Regions from separate parts of the Erwinia papayae genome, predicted to be linked through region 2. Evidence: predicted binding sites of a transcription regulator. Region 2 holds the regulator's gene; the other holds the start of a gene.
What was found. The regulator LexA, encoded in region 2, represses DNA repair genes until DNA is damaged. The targets are predictions, from matches to a motif close to TNCTGTATGTACATACAGNA.
Positions count from the first base shown of each region.

Region 1: the regulator LexA is predicted to act here: its motif matches at 5,479-5,498, upstream of rmuC (DNA recombination protein RmuC).

Region 1 is NZ_JBZCHT010000013.1:533,541-541,430, reverse strand. Features, by position in the region: gene metR (HTH-type transcriptional regulator MetR) at 1-911, opposite strand, end outside; gene metE (5-methyltetrahydropteroyltriglutamate--homocysteine S-methyltransferase) at 1,047-3,317, shown strand; gene AC3RPL_RS18685 (dienelactone hydrolase family protein) at 3,398-4,225, opposite strand; gene udp (uridine phosphorylase) at 4,503-5,264, shown strand; gene rmuC (DNA recombination protein RmuC) at 5,544-7,070, shown strand; gene ubiE (bifunctional demethylmenaquinone methyltransferase/2-methoxy-6-polyprenyl-1,4-benzoquinol methylase UbiE) at 7,145-7,890, shown strand, end outside.
Region 2 is NZ_JBZCHT010000013.1:21,579-29,468, reverse strand. Features, by position in the region: gene AC3RPL_RS16295 (nucleoside deaminase) at 8-595, shown strand; gene ubiC (chorismate lyase) at 786-1,313, shown strand; gene ubiA (4-hydroxybenzoate octaprenyltransferase) at 1,333-2,199, shown strand; gene plsB (glycerol-3-phosphate 1-O-acyltransferase PlsB) at 2,334-4,757, opposite strand; gene AC3RPL_RS16275 (diacylglycerol kinase) at 4,886-5,254, shown strand; gene lexA (transcriptional repressor LexA) at 5,362-5,970, shown strand; gene dinF (MATE family efflux transporter DinF) at 6,063-7,382, shown strand; gene AC3RPL_RS16260 (CsbD family protein) at 7,615-7,824, shown strand.

The DNA.
Region 1 (7,890 bases), 510 kb from region 2:
GTGCCGGGCTGGGAGGCATCTCTGACTCCTGGCAGATGTTCACAGGCATGTTGACGGGCTGAACGAATAAAAGCGTCGAGCACGGCCTGGCGCTGTTCGCCGTCGCGAACCGCCGCGTATAAACGACTCCACAAGCCGCCACCCAGCGTTTTTGTCACCACCAGTCCCTGATGTTCAAAACTTTCCACCACCCAATGTGGCAGGGCCGCAATGCCCATTCCGGCAGAGACCATCTGAATCAGCAGGAGTGTGTTATCGACACTTTTCAGCGCCGGACTGACGCCTGCGGGTTGCAGAAAATGACGCCAGATATCCAGACGCTGACGTTGTACCGGATAAATCATCAGCACTTCATCAGCAAGATCTTCAGGTGAAATATGACCGATCTGCGCCAGAGGATGGTCGGTCGCCAGCACCAGGCGGACTTCGTAGTCAAACATCGGCGAATAGAACAGGCCGCTGCGCGGCAAAATATCGGAGGTCAGCACCACGTCCAGGTCGCCCTGCTGTAGCGCAGGCTGGGGATCAAAAGTAACCCCGGATTTAAAGTCCATCACCACCTGCGGCCAGCTCTGGCGGAAGTTATTCAGTGCCGGGGTTAACCACTGAATGCAACTGTGGCATTCGATAGCAATACGCAGCGTGGCCTGGTGCGGCTCATGGCAAGCCTGAAGCGCATGCTGGATCTGTGGCAGCACCTGTTCAGCAAGCTGAAGCAGAATATCGCCCTGCGGGGTGAAACGCAGCGGCTGGCTTTTACGGACGAATAAACGAAAGCCCAGACGCTGTTCCAGATCGCTGAACTGATGAGATAAAGCGGATTGCGTCTGATGCAGCTGGGCCGCCGCTGCCGCCAGCGAACCCGTATTTCGCAGAGCCTGCAACGTCCGCAGGTGTTTAAGTTCGATCATGAGAGTCCTTCACATCGACAATGAACAAATTGCGCTTGTGGTGAATACAGTACCTGCGGATTATAGATGTGTAAACATCTGGACGTCTAAAAGCCCGGCAAACACGAAGACGGGCTGTAACTGAGGAAAGAACTGATGACCATTCTGAATCATACGCTCGGCTTCCCCCGTGTTGGCCTGCACCGCGAACTGAAAAAAGCCCAGGAGAGTTACTGGGCGGGTAACAGCACTCAGCAAGAGCTGCTGGCTGTTGGCCGCGAACTACGCGCCCGTCACTGGCAGCAACAGCGAGATGCTGGTGTTGATCTGGTACCGGTTGGCGATTTCGCCTGGTACGATCATGTGCTGACAACCAGCCTGCTGCTGGGCAATGTGCCTGCACGTCACCAGAATAAAGATGGATCTGTCGATCTGGATACCTTATTTCGTATTGGTCGTGGCCGCGCACCAACCGGTGAGCCAGCGGCGGCGGCTGAAATGACCAAATGGTTTAATACAAACTATCACTACATGGTGCCAGAATTTACTAAAGGCCAACAATTTAAACTGACCTGGACGCAGATTCTGGAAGAGGTGGATGAAGCACTGGCACTGGGCCATAAAGTAAAACCGGTTCTGCTGGGGCCGGTCACCTGGCTGTGGCTGGGCAAAGTGAAAGGTGAGCAATTTGATCGCCTCAGCCTGTTGAAAGACATTCTGCCGGTTTATCAGCAGCTGCTGTCTGAACTGGCGCAGCGTGACATTGAGTGGGTTCAAATTGATGAACCCGCTCTGGTTCTGGAATTGCCACAAGACTGGCTGGCGGCGTTTAAACCCGCCTACGATACGTTGCAGGGTAAAGTTAAATTATTGCTGACCACCTATTTTGACAGTGCCGCCACCAACATCGACACTATCCGCACGCTGCCGGTGCAGGGACTGCATGTTGATCTGGTTCATGGTAAGGATGATATCACTGTTCTCAATACCCGCATCCCGTCCGACTGGTTGCTCTCTGTTGGCGTGATTAATGGCCGCAACGTCTGGCGTGCCGATTTGAGCAGCTGGTTTGAACGCCTGCAACCGTTAACCGCTCAGCGGCAGCAGCTGTGGATCGGTTCCTCCTGTTCATTGTTACACAGCCCAATCGATCTGAGCGCCGAAACCCGCCTGGATGATGAAGTAAAAAGCTGGTTCGCTTTTGCGCTGCAAAAATGTGCGGAGTTGTCCCTGCTTAGCAATGCACTGAATAACAACGATCCACACGCTCTGGAGGCCTGGAGCGCACCCATTCGCGCCCGCCGTCATTCCGGCAGGGTACACAATGCTAATGTTGCCAAACGGCTGGCCGGCATCACCGCCAGAGACAGCCAGCGTGACAGTAGCTATGCCGTGCGTACTCAGGCACAACGTGTGCGATTCCGCTTGCCAGCATGGCCGACCACCACCATTGGTTCGTTTCCACAGACTACCGAGATCCGTGGCCTGCGGCTGGACTTTAAGCAGGGGCGTCTGGATGGCAACCACTACCGCACCGGCATTGCCGAACATATCAGGCAGGCGATTACTGAGCAGGAGCGACTGGGGCTTGATGTGCTGGTACATGGTGAAGCTGAACGTAATGACATGGTGGAATATTTTGGTGAGAACCTGGATGGTTTTGCTTTTACCCAAAATGGTTGGGTGCAGAGTTACGGTTCCCGCTGTGTGAAACCGCCGGTGATTATTGGTGACATCAGCCGCCCGCAGGCGATTACCGTTGAGTGGGCGAAATATGCGCAGTCACTGACCGACAAACCGGTAAAAGGCATGCTGACCGGTCCGGTGACCATTCTGTGCTGGTCATTCCCCCGCGAAGATGTTTCCCGTGAAACCATCGCTAAGCAGATTGCGCTGGCGCTGCGTGACGAAGTGGAAGACCTTGAAAAAGCAGGTATTGGCATTATCCAGATTGATGAACCCGCCCTGCGTGAAGGTTTGCCGCTGCGTCAGTCAGACTGGGCTGCTTACCTGGAATGGGCCGTCGATGCCTTCCGCCTGAATGCGGCTGTGGCACGTGACGACACGCAGATCCATACCCATATGTGTTACTGCGAATTTAATGACATCATGGATTCCATTGCGGCGCTGGATGCCGATGTCATCACCATTGAGACCTCCAGGTCGGACATGGAGCTGCTGGAGTCATTTGAACAGTTTGAGTATCCAAATGAAATTGGCCCGGGGGTGTACGATATTCACTCACCAAATGTGCCGGATGTGGCGTGGATTGAAGCATTGCTGCGCAAAGCTGCGAAGCGTATCCCAGTGGAGCGTCTGTGGGTTAACCCCGACTGCGGTCTTAAAACCCGTGGCTGGACGGAAACCCGCCAGGCTCTGGCTAACATGGTGAAGGCGGCGCAGAATCTGCGTGAAACCGAAGCCTGATGCATATTAAGGGGCGCCTGGCGCCCCTGAAGGAGATGAGTTCTGGCCTGTAAGCGTGATGGAAGCTGGGTGGAAGGCAGTCATTTCACCCCATGCTGTCTGAACCACGTCAGCATCCGTTGCCAGCCGTCCTGCGCGGATTCCTGATGATAGCTGGGACGATAATCAGCGTTAAAAGCGTGACCCGCTTCGGGATAGACCACAATTTCGGATGTGGAATTCGCTGCCCGCAGCGCCTGACGCATGGTATCGACTGAATCCTGTGGAATACCGTCATCCATTCCCCCATACAAACCCAGTACCGGCGCGGTCAGATCAAGGGCAATATCAACCGGTTGTTTCTGTTGCAGCATGGTTTTTTCACCAACCAGTTTGCCATACCAGGCAACACCCGCTTTCAACTGGGGATTATGTGCCGCATACAGCCAGGTAATGCGTCCCCCCCAGCAGAAGCCGGTTACCGCCATATTGCGCATATCGCCGCCGTGGCGTGATGCCCAGTTGGCAACGTGATCAAGATCGGCCAGTACCTGATTATCCGGAACCTTACTCACCAGCTCTTTGAGCAGCGTTGGAATATCGGAGTAAGCGGCAGCATCGCCCTGGCGGAAATAGAGCTCCGGTGCCACTGCCATATACCCCTCCAGTGCCAGGCGTCGGCAAATGTCGCGAATGTGCTCATGCACACCAAAAATCTCCTGCACCACCAGAATGACCGGCAGGGGACCGCTGGCATTGCGTGGTTTGGCATAAAAAGCGGGCATGTTTTCGCCCTGAGTTGGAACAGACGTTTCTCCGGATTGAATTGCCTCACTGCTGGTAGTAATAGTGGTTGATGCGGCAGGAGATACGGCGGGAGCGAATCCATCTTTGCTCTTCATTTGAGTCATATTATCTTCGGTTTTCATTGTCCTCTCCGGGTATGCATTGGCGCAATCAGCTAACTATAGCCAGGATCCGTTTGGGGCTGTTCTGTTCATCTTTATCACTGACAAAAAGGTTTCCGAAAGGGTAAACAACGGAGGTGTCGCTGTGAACAGTACGTTTACGTGACTGCTATCACTTTTTTGTGCAGGGTTAATGTAATTTTCATGATGCATAGTGAGATTTCTCACACAATATCCAGTGAATTTCCGTTACTCTGCCGATTCTAATCCGCCACACTTTGCCGCAAAGGAGCCAGAAATGGCAAAATCAGACGTTTTTCACCTGGGTTTAACACAGGCAGATTTGCAGGGCGCCACCCTTGCTATCGTGCCTGGCGATCCTGAACGGGTCAAAAAGATCGCTGTGCTGATGGATAATGCTGTACATCTGGCCTCACACCGCGAATTCACAACCTGGCGCGCGGAAATCGGGGGCAAAGCGGTTATCATCTGTTCAACCGGCATCGGTGGCCCTTCTACCTCCATCGCCGTTGAAGAACTTGCTCAACTGGGCGTGAGAACATTCCTGCGGGTTGGCACCACTGGCGCAATTCAATCTGGCATTAACGTCGGGGATGTGTTGGTTACCACCGGCTCAGTACGACTTGATGGAGCCAGTCAGCACTTTGCTCCGCTTGAGTTTCCTGCCGTTGCCGACTTCACCTGTACCACTGCGCTGGTTGAAGCGGCCAAAGCCGCAGGTGCGACAACCCATATTGGCATTACTGCCTCCTCAGATACTTTTTATCCGGGCCAGGAGCGTTATGACACCTTTTCCGGGCGCGTGGTCAGCCGCTTTCAGAACTCAATGAAAGAGTGGCAGCAGATGGGGGTGCTGAACTATGAAATGGAATCGGCCACCCTGCTGACGATGTGTGCCAGCCAGGGATTACGCGCCGGTATGGTCGCTGGGGTGATCGTTAATCGTACCCAGCAGGAAATTCCTGATGCGGAAATGATGAAAAAAACAGAAAGCGATGCGGTGCGTATTGTGGTTGATGCTGCCCGGCGCCTGATTTAGTTCACCTGCTAGCGCAGCCTGCTATAGCCTGCGCTCATATCCCGAATACAATTAGCGCACTCTGTCTGACATCTCAGAAATTATGTGATTGTTGGTAAGATATTGCTGTTGGTTATTGTCATTTTATGGCGAATTTCAGTCACTTTTATTTTTCTTCGTGCTGACTCGCAAATTTCAATGTAATCGCTTTCTGAATGATTTCATTGCGCTTTTTATCTGGACATTTATACAGTATCACTCTACCTTTCCCGAGGATAATCAGACGCGGGAGGAAATAGCGTGGATGCGACAATTGGTTACGGTGTCTTTATCGCTGTGGCAGGCCTGCTGGTGGGATGGTTAATTGCCTGGTTCAGAAGCCAGCAACTGTCGGCCAGGCAGGAAACAGAACGGCAACTGTTGCAACAGTCTTCTGAACAGCTGCATCACGATCGTCAGCGTCTGGTACAGCAGTTGGAGAGCCTGCAGCAGCAGCAAAAACAGAACGAGCTGGAGTTACGGCAGCTTTATGGTTCTCTTTCTGCCGCGCAGGAAAAACTGCAACATCTGGACCACTGGCGTAGTGAGGCCGAACAGCTGACCCGTGAATTGCGCAACCAGCTGGAGATCAACAGTGCCCAGGAGGCCGAACTCCGCGAAGTCACTATCCGTCTGGAAGAAACTCGTATGGCGGCAGAGGAGAAGCAGCGTCTGCTGACTAACAGTGAACAGCGCCTGAATGCGCAGTTCAAGAACCTTGCTAACCGTATCTTTGAAAACAGTGGGCGTCGGGTAGATGAACAAAATCGTCAGAGCCTGAACGGACTGATTGCTCCTTTGCGTGAACAACTGGAAGGCTTTCGCCGCCAGGTACAGGAAGGCTTTGGGCAGGAAGCGCGTGAACGGCATACGCTTTCCCATGAAATTCGCAACCTGCAGCAACTGAACGCGCAGATGGCACAGGAGGCGATTAACCTCACTAAGGCGCTGAAAGGCGACAACAAAACGCAGGGTAACTGGGGGGAAGTGGTTCTCAGCCGGGTGCTGGAGGCCTCCGGACTGCGTGAAGGTCATGAATATGAGACACAGGTTACCGTGCAACTTGAACAGCATGGCCGTATGCAACCCGATGTCATCGTTCGTCTGCCACAAGGTAAGGATGTGGTCATTGATGCAAAAATGACGCTGGTTGCTTATGAACGTTATTTTAATGCTGACGACGATGCTACAAGAGAAGTGGCAATCGGTGAACATATTGCTGCGATTCGCAACCATTTGCGTCTGCTGAGCCGAAAAGATTATCAACAGCTACCCGGATTGCGTTCGCTGGATTATGTACTGATGTTTATTCCGGTTGAACCGGCCTTTTTGCTGGCAATAGACAGGCAGCCAGAACTAATCAGTGAGGCACTTAATCAGAATATTATGCTGGTCAGCCCGACCACGCTTCTGGTGGCGCTCCGCACTATTAACAACCTGTGGCGTTATGAGCATCAAAGCCGCCATGCTCAGCGTATTGCAGACCGGGCGGCCAGGCTCTATGACAAAATGCGACTCTTTGTTGATGATATGTCAGCGATGGGACAAAACCTCGACCGGGCACAGGACAGCTACCGGCAGGCGATGAAAAAGCTGAGTGAAGGGCGAGGTAATCTGATTGCCCAGACCGAAAGTTTCCGTCAGTTGGGCGTGGAAGTTAAACGTCCAATTAATCCCCGGATGGTTGAGCAGGCGATGCCGGAAGAGGGCGAAGAAGCTGAAGATGATGAAAATCTTCATTTGTCGGTATCAGGCACAACCCGTGCTTCGCCACGGGGGGATCAATAAGCGGCAAGGCCGTGCCTGGCCTGCCGGACTCTGATACACTTGGCAGAATATTGATTGCAGAGCAGGCAAAACAAATGGCAGATGAATCAAAGGATACCACCCATTTTGGCTATCGCACCGTAGCGAAAAGCGACAAGGCTGAAATGGTCGCTGACGTTTTCCATTCCGTTGCGGCTAAATATGACCTGATGAACGATTTGATGTCATTCGGGATTCACCGGATCTGGAAACGTTTTACTATCGACTGTAGCGGTGTACGCCGTGGTCAGCGTGTGCTTGACCTTGCCGGGGGTACTGGCGATCTGACAGCAAAATTCTCGCGTCTGGTCGGTGAGACGGGCGAAGTTGTGCTGGCTGACATCAACAGCTCAATGCTTAAAGTTGGCCGTGAAAAGCTGCGCAATAAGGGCATTATTGGCAACGTCAGTTATGTTCAGGCAAACGCTGAGGCACTGCCGTTTCCGGATAACTATTTTGACTGCATTACCATCGCTTTTGGTTTGAGAAATGTCACCGAGAAAGAAAAGGCGCTGGCCTCAATGTTCCGTGTGCTCAAACCGGGTGGGCGTCTTCTGGTGCTGGAATTCTCCAAACCGTTGCTGGCTCCACTCAACAAAGCTTATGACGCCTATTCTTTTCATGTACTGCCGCGTATTGGCGAGTGGGTGGCAAAAGATTCTGAAAGCTATCGTTACCTGGCAGAGTCGATCCGTATGCACCCGGATCAGGAGACGCTCAAGCAGATGATGGACGATGTTGGGTTCGAAAATACCACCTATTCCAATCTCACTGGTGGCATCGTAGCGCTGCACCGTGGGTT
Region 2 (7,890 bases):
GCAACCGATGCGTGATTTCTCCCGCCGAAATTTTGTGACGCTGTTTAGTGGATTATGTTGCTCATTACCTTTGCTGGCTCAGGCTAAAAGCGTCACCGTGTCTTCGGTGCGTAAGGCGGAAGAGCTGTCGGCGAAAGAGCGGCAACAGCATGAGTTTTTTATGCAAAAGGCGATCGCTCAGGCGGCTAAAAATCCTGCTTATCCCTTTGGCGCAATCATTGCCGATCTTCAGTCAGGAAAAATCTTCAGCGAAGGGGTAAATACCGGTGCTGAGAATCCGACATTTCACGGCGAAATGGTGGCAATTAACGACTATGTCCACAAACACGGTAACCAGGGATGGCAGCAGATGACGCTTTACACTACGGGAGAACCCTGTTATATGTGCATGTCTGCCATTGCATGGGCAGGGATAAAGCGGGTTGTCTGGGCCAGTTCGGTGCAAAAAATTCGCGCATCAGGTATTGGGCAGATTGATATCCCGGCAGCTGAAGTTGCTTTCAGGGCGCGAGAGTTTTATCAACCCGTGGCGCTGATTAGTGGTGTACTGGCGACACAGACAGACAATCTGTTTGATCAACGGACGCGGTCCTGATAATCCTCCCGGTTATCGCGGCGAAATAACGCCTGCTTAGCGGCGTTATACCTGCCAGCGCGGATGTAATGGGGGAAGCAACGAGCCGTTGGCAGAAAAATCCACGCCTTAAAATTCTGTTTAACGCCAGGTGTTCTCGGCTGCGCACTACGCTACACTGTGACCCCCTGTCTATTTTCCGGAGAAGCCAATGAACGATAACGCGCTGTTGCAACTGCGCGCCCTCGCATGGCTACCCGTATCCTCCCCCCTGTTGACCACGGCGCTACTTGAATGGCTGCTGGAGGAGGATTCCATGACCCGTCGCTTCGAAAACCATTGCCAGCAGGTTTCGGTAAAGGTACAGCATGAGGGATTTATCAGTGCCGTCCAGTTGGGGGAAGAAGGGGCGCTGCTGCCGCAGGAGCCGCGTTACTGGCTGCGGGAAATCCTTCTCTGTGGCGACGATGTGCCGTGGCTGGCTGGTCGCACCGTCGTGCCAGAATCGACGCTCAATGGCCCGGAGCAGATGCTGCAACGACTGGGAACACGTCCCCTGGGCCGCTATCTGTTTGCTTCATCAACGCTGACGCGCGATTTTATTGAGCCGGGTCAGGTGGAGGGGCTGTGGGGGCGTCGTTCGCGTTTACGTCTTTCCGGCAAGCCTTTATTACTGACCGAACTGTTTTTACCGCCTGCGCCGTTGTACTGGCCGGAGCTGGCGGAAGGGAGCCTGTAGCGTGGAAAGAAGTCTGCCAATAAATAAATTTCAGGCATACAGCCGTCTGATGCGTATCGATAAGCCTATCGGCTCGCTGCTGCTGCTGTGGCCGACACTGTGGGCGCTGTGGCTGGCAGGGGGGAAAATCCCGCCGCTAAACATACTGCTGGTCTTTGTGCTGGGCGTTTTTTTTATGCGTGCCGCTGGTTGCGTGGTGAATGATTTTGCCGACCGTAAAATTGATGGTCATGTTAAACGCACCCGCTCACGCCCGCTGCCCAGCGGTGCCGTCACCTCCAGAGAGGCCCGCTGGTTATTTGCCGGGCTGGTACTGATTTCATTCTGTCTGGTGTTGACCATGAATGCGATGACCATCTGGTTATCGTTTGGTGGTCTGGCTCTGGCCTGGATGTATCCTTTTATGAAGCGTTACACCCACCTGCCACAGGTGGTGCTGGGCGCGGCGTTCGGCTGGGCTATTCCAATGGGCTGGGCGGCGGTGAGTGAGTCTGTGCCACTTGCCTGCTGGCTGTTATTCTTCGCCAATATCTGCTGGACGGTGGCGTATGACACTCAGTATGCGATGGTGGACCGTGATGATGATTTACGTATTGGCGTAAAATCCACCGCCATTTTATTTGGTCGTTTTGACAAGCTGATTATTGGCTTACTGCAATTTGCCACACTGATGCTGATGGCGCTGACGGGCTGGATGATGCAGCTGGGTGGGGCGTTTTACTGGTCAGTTTTGCTGGCTGGCACCTTGTTTATTCACCAACAAAGGCTGATCGTCGGTCGGGATCGGGATGCCTGTTTCCAGGCTTTTCTCAATAATAATTACGTCGGACTGGTGCTGTTTGTTGGCATTGCACTGAGTACAGGGCCTGTTGCAGGCTGGCTGTGAGTAGCCACGGTTAAGGGAGGGTTAACGTCGGATGAAAAAGAATTGTCCGTCGATGGTGCCGTCCCTGGCGTGCGAGCCTCAGCTTGATGTACTGGCCGGGCTGAGGCACTGCGCGCTCAGCCTGCGCTCAACGCCTATTCGTGTGCCACCGCACTCTCAATGGTCATTCTGACTTCCTGAGTAATCAAATCTGCCAGCATCTGGTAAACCTTTTGCGTCTGTTCAACCAACGCATCACCGGTATCACTGATATAACCCTCATCACGCAGCGTCAGTACCAGCGTGGAAAACACCGCTTTGTCGAAGAATTCAGGCGCATTAATCCCGTGCAGCACCGATAAACGCTGAGCCATAGTGCGGCTCTCTTTTTCCAGCGTGCCACGATTAATGGATGGATTAGCGCTGAGGATTGAAAAGGTAATAGCGTAGCGTTGCAGCGTCTCCCGCACTCCGGCGGCGAGGAGTTGCAACGTATGGAAACGCAAGGTGCTCAGACGCAGGGTATGTTCATCGGCATTCAGCAGATTCTGTCGGGCCATCTCACTGACCAGCGCATCCAGTAAGGATGGCAGCGCTTCTTTTTCCCAACGCAGGAACAGCTCAGTTTTCAGCATCGGATAAATGACGCTGACCTGACGGAGCAGTTCGGCACGGGTTATCTCGCGATGTTGCATCAGGATCACGGCGATGACCGAAGGCATCACCAGCATATGGTGAATATTGTTACGGTAGTAGGTCATCAGTACCGCCTGCTCGCGTGGCAATACAATGATTTCACCAATGTTATCCTGCTCAATTTCGAACTTATTCATCCCCAGAGCATGATCCAGCAGCTTCTCTGGCGTCATCTCTGGCACCGTTGCATCTGGCGAATAAGGCACATTGCGCATCAGCTGGGTATAGCAGCTTAATTGATCGATCATCTGCTCGCGGGTCAGTGAGCGCTGACGTGAAGAGAGCAGTGCCGTTACACACAGGTTCATGGCGTTGGCTGCCCCGGCATTGTTGATCCGCACCATCACCCGCTGAGCGATATCGTTTACCGCTGGCGTCAGCCACGCCGGACGTTGTGACTCCAGCGGGTCAATGGCCTCACGCCATTCCGGAACATGCTTGTTCAGATAACTTACCAGCGGCAGAGGTTCACCGAAGTTGACATAGCCCTGGCCGAGATTGCGCAACTTACGCAAGCCGTGCACCATCTGCACAAAGCCTTCTTTCTCCTTGGTCGCACCACGCAGCTCTTTGGCGTAGGTTCCCACCTCCATCACATGCTCATAACCAATATAAATCGGCACCAGGGTAATAGGACGATTACCCCCACGAAGCATGGCCTGGATAGTCATCGACAGCGTGCCGGTTTTTGGATCCAACAGGCGGCCAGTGCGGGAGCGCCCGCCTTCAACGAAGTATTCAACGGAATAGCCACGGGTAAACAGTTCGCCGAGATATTCGCGAAATACGGTGGAATAGAGCTTATTACCCTTGAAGGTGCGGCGAATAAAGAAAGCACCAAGGCGGCGGAAAATGGGCCCGGCGGGCCAGAAGTTAAGGTTGATCCCGGCGGCAATGTGCGGCGGCACCAGTCCCTGATGATAGAGCACGTAGGAGAGCAGCAGATAATCCATGTGGCTGCGGTGGCAGGGGACGTAGACGATTTCATGTCCGTCCTGCGCCAGCTGAAGCACGCGTTCACCGCCGTTGACGTTAATGCCCTGATAGAGCTTGCTCCACAGCCAGCCCATCACACGGTCGGTCAGGCGGATAGCTTCATAAGAAAAATCGGCCGCGATCTCTTCCATCAGTTCGACGGCATTTTGCTGTGCTTTCTCGCGGGAGATTTTTTTACTGCGCGCTTCATCTTCTATTGCTTTAGCAATCGCTTTGGACTGCAACAGCTTGTTGAATAAATCCTGACGTACGGGCAGACGAGGCCCGATGGCGGCCAGTCGCTGGCGGGCGAAGTGCATACTCGCGACTCTTGCCAGCTTCTGGGCAATAGTTTTGTCGGTGCCGTGCTCCGTGGCCATCCGGCGCAAAGAGACAATGGGAGAAAAACGCACAAAGCTGTCCCGGCCCAGCCAGAGTACGGCAAAAAATTTCTGAATGCCGTTCAGCACCCGCAAATGGGGCTGTTCTTCACCCTGGACTTCACGGCCCGGCGCCCGGCCAAACATCACCGAAACAGGCACCATTTGCACGTCAAGACGCGGGTTACTGCGGTGTAAATCCAGATAATCGTGAAACAGCTTCACCGATTCAAGATTTGGTACAAAGTAGGGGAATACGCGGGGACCATCATGAATAAATACGTGGCGTGGCAGTACCGTACCATCGATTTCCAGAGGTTCCAGCGGGTCGGGGAGTTCCTGCTTGCGGCACTGCTCGCGCAGGGCCAGTAGATCGGCCTTTGAATCGTATGGCAGCACATACATAATAGGACGTGAGGTGTCCAGCCCCAGTTCAGCAATCGGCTCAGCAGGGATTGCTTTACTCTTTACCAGAAATTTAACCGGTAAATTCAGTATGTTATAATAAAACTTACGCCAACCTGACATAGACAATATGAAGCCTCTTGTTAGCAAAACGCCGCAAGCATACCAGAAAGCGCCATTGAGATCTTTGGTGTTACAAAATGTGCTATCTCCAGTTAATGACGTCATTATCACATAAAGGTTTTACCCCTATGGCAAACCGTGTCAGCGGATTGACCCGCATCATAAAAGCAGCAGGCTACTCATGGAAAGGTCTTCGCGCCGCATGGCAGAACGAGGCTGCTTTTCGTCAGGAGGCCGTAGTGGCTGTCGTGGCGGTTATCGTTGCCTGCTGGCTGAACGTCGACGCCGTCACGCGTGTTTTACTGATAGGCTCTGTCGTGCTGGTGATGATCGTTGAGATGATCAACAGCGCGATTGAAGCCGTGGTGGATCGGACGGGCAGCAACTTCCATCTGCTATCTGGCCGGGCCAAGGATATGGGCTCCGCCGCAGTGTTGCTGGCTATCATGCTGGCGATTTTCGTCTGGGTCACCTTGTTAGTCAGCTATTTTCGTTAGCGCTCGCATAATCTGACAAATGACTGTTTTTTGCCTGAATTTTGGTTTCCAACGCGCAAATACCTGTATATAATCACAGTCGACTGTATAAACAACCAGGGGGCGGGATGAAAGCATTAACGGCAAGGCAGCAACAGGTTTATGACCTGATACGTGATCACATTAACCAGACCGGCATGCCACCCACGCGGGCAGAAATTGCCACCCGGCTTGGTTTCCGCTCCCCCAATGCGGCGGAAGAACACCTCAAGGCTCTGGCGCGTAAAGGCGTGATTGAAATTGTCTCCGGAGCCTCACGGGGAATCCGTTTGATGATGGAAGAAGAAGAAGGTCTGCCACTGATAGGCCGTGTGGCCGCCGGTGAGCCGCTGTTAGCCGAACAGCATATTGAAGGGCACTATCAGGTTGATCCTGGCCTGTTTAAACCGGGGGCGGATTTTCTCCTGCGTGTCAGCGGTATGTCGATGAAAGATATCGGTATTATGGATGGCGATCTGCTGGCGGTACATAAAACGCAGGATGTGCGTAACGGCCAGGTTGTGGTGGCACGGATTGACGATGAAGTTACCGTCAAGCGTCTGAAAAAACAGGGCAACGTGGTCCATCTTTTGCCGGAAAATAACGAATTCCAACCGATTGTTGTCGATCTTAATAAGCAAAGCCTGTCCATCGAAGGTCTGGCAGTGGGCGTCATCCGTAACGGCAACTGGTTGTAATGCCTCGCGCAACAATAATCATGCAGCTTGACTGGTCACCGTTCCGTCTGGAGTGAGGGCTGAATGGTGAATCCGTTACGCAGTGGGCGATGATGCGATTATTCAGCTCCTCTGATAAGCACCTCTGGCGGCTGGCATTGCCGATGATCCTTTCCAATGTCAGCGTGCCGCTGCTGGGTCTGGTTGATACCGCTGTGACAGGCCACCTTGATAATTCCAGCTATCTTGGCGGTGTGGCCGTCGGCACCACCATTACCAGCTTTCTGTTTATGTTGTTTCTTTTTCTGCGGATGAGTACCACCGGACTGACAGCTCAGGCGTTTGGCGCGAGAGATAAAACTGTGCTGGCTCGTGCGCTGATTCAGCCGCTACTTATCGCGCTGATGGCCGGAACCATCCTGATCCTGTTCAAATCACCGCTTAATCATCTTGCCCTGACGGTTATCGGTGGCGACCCTGCGGTATTGCATCAGGCCGTGCAGTTCCTGAATATTCGCTGGCTGAGCGCCCCTGCCACCCTCGCCAACCTGGTGCTGTTGGGCTGGCTGCTGGGCGTACAGTATGCCCGTGCTCCGGTTATCCTGCTGGTGGTGGGAAACCTGGTCAATATCGTACTGGATGTGTGGCTGGTTATCGGCCTGAAGTGGGGGGTGCAGGGGGCTGCTATGGCAACCGTGATTGCTGAATACTGCTCACTGATAATCGGGTTATACATGGCAGGGCGGGTGATCCGGTTACGTGGCATCACACTGGCTATGTTACTGACAGCATGGCAGGGCGATCTGTCACGGCTACTGCGGCTGAATCGTGACATTATGCTGCGCTCGCTGATGCTTCAACTGTGTTTTCTGTCAATGACCATTCTTGGGGCACGCCTCGGTAGTGAGGTGGTGGCGGTCAACGCCGTACTGCTGATGTTCCTGACCTTTACCGCCTATGCACTGGACGGATTTGCTTACGCCGTCGAGGCCTGTTCGGGTGAGGCATATGGTGCCCGCGACGGCAAGGATCTGCTGCGTGTATGGCATGCAGCCTGCCGTCAGGCAGGACTGGTGGCGCTATTTTTTTCGCTGATATATGCCATTGCCGGCCCGCATATTGTGGCTTTACTGACTTCAATTGCTGAATTGCGGCAGCAGGCAGATGCTTACCTGTTCTGGCAAATATTAATGCCTGTTTGCGGTGTCTGGTGCTATCTGCTTGATGGCATGTTTATTGGGGCAACACGAGCCAGAGAGATGCGTAACGGTATGGTGGTGGCAGCGGCTGGCTTCGGTCTGACGCTGTTTAGTGTACCGCTGCTGGGAAATCATGGTCTGTGGCTGGCGGTAACGGTTTTCCTGCTTTTACGTGGTCTGACGTTATGGCTAATCTGGCGACGACACTGGCAGAACAGCAGCTGGTTTGCCTGATGACATATCTTGTTACCCTATGCGGCACTGATGCAAGTCTTTTATTTTCATGATTTTTTCCCCAATTTATTTTTCAGGTTATTCCTCCGGAAGTTTTGCGCAGGAAGTTTGCCAGATTCCAGCTAGAATTAACCATAAGTTCAGCATTTTTGTAGCGTTTCATTTTGTTGTTAAGCGTTTTGCTGGGACGATATCACTAAATCCGTTAAGATCTGATTGAAGGAATAATGCCATGAATAAAGATGAAGCCAGCGGTAACTGGAAACAGATTAAAGGTAAAGTGAAAGAGAAATGGGGCAAGCTGACTGACGACGATATGACGGTTGTGGAAGGTAAACGCGATCAGCTTGTGGGAAAAATTCAGGAACGCTATGGCTATGCGAAAGACCAGGCAGAGAAAGAGGTTAGCGACTGGGAAAGCCATAATAACCACCGCTTCTGAAATAGTCTGACTCTCTCATCAACGGCACAGGGAAGGTGCCGCCCTCATCGTTCCGCTCCGTCCCCA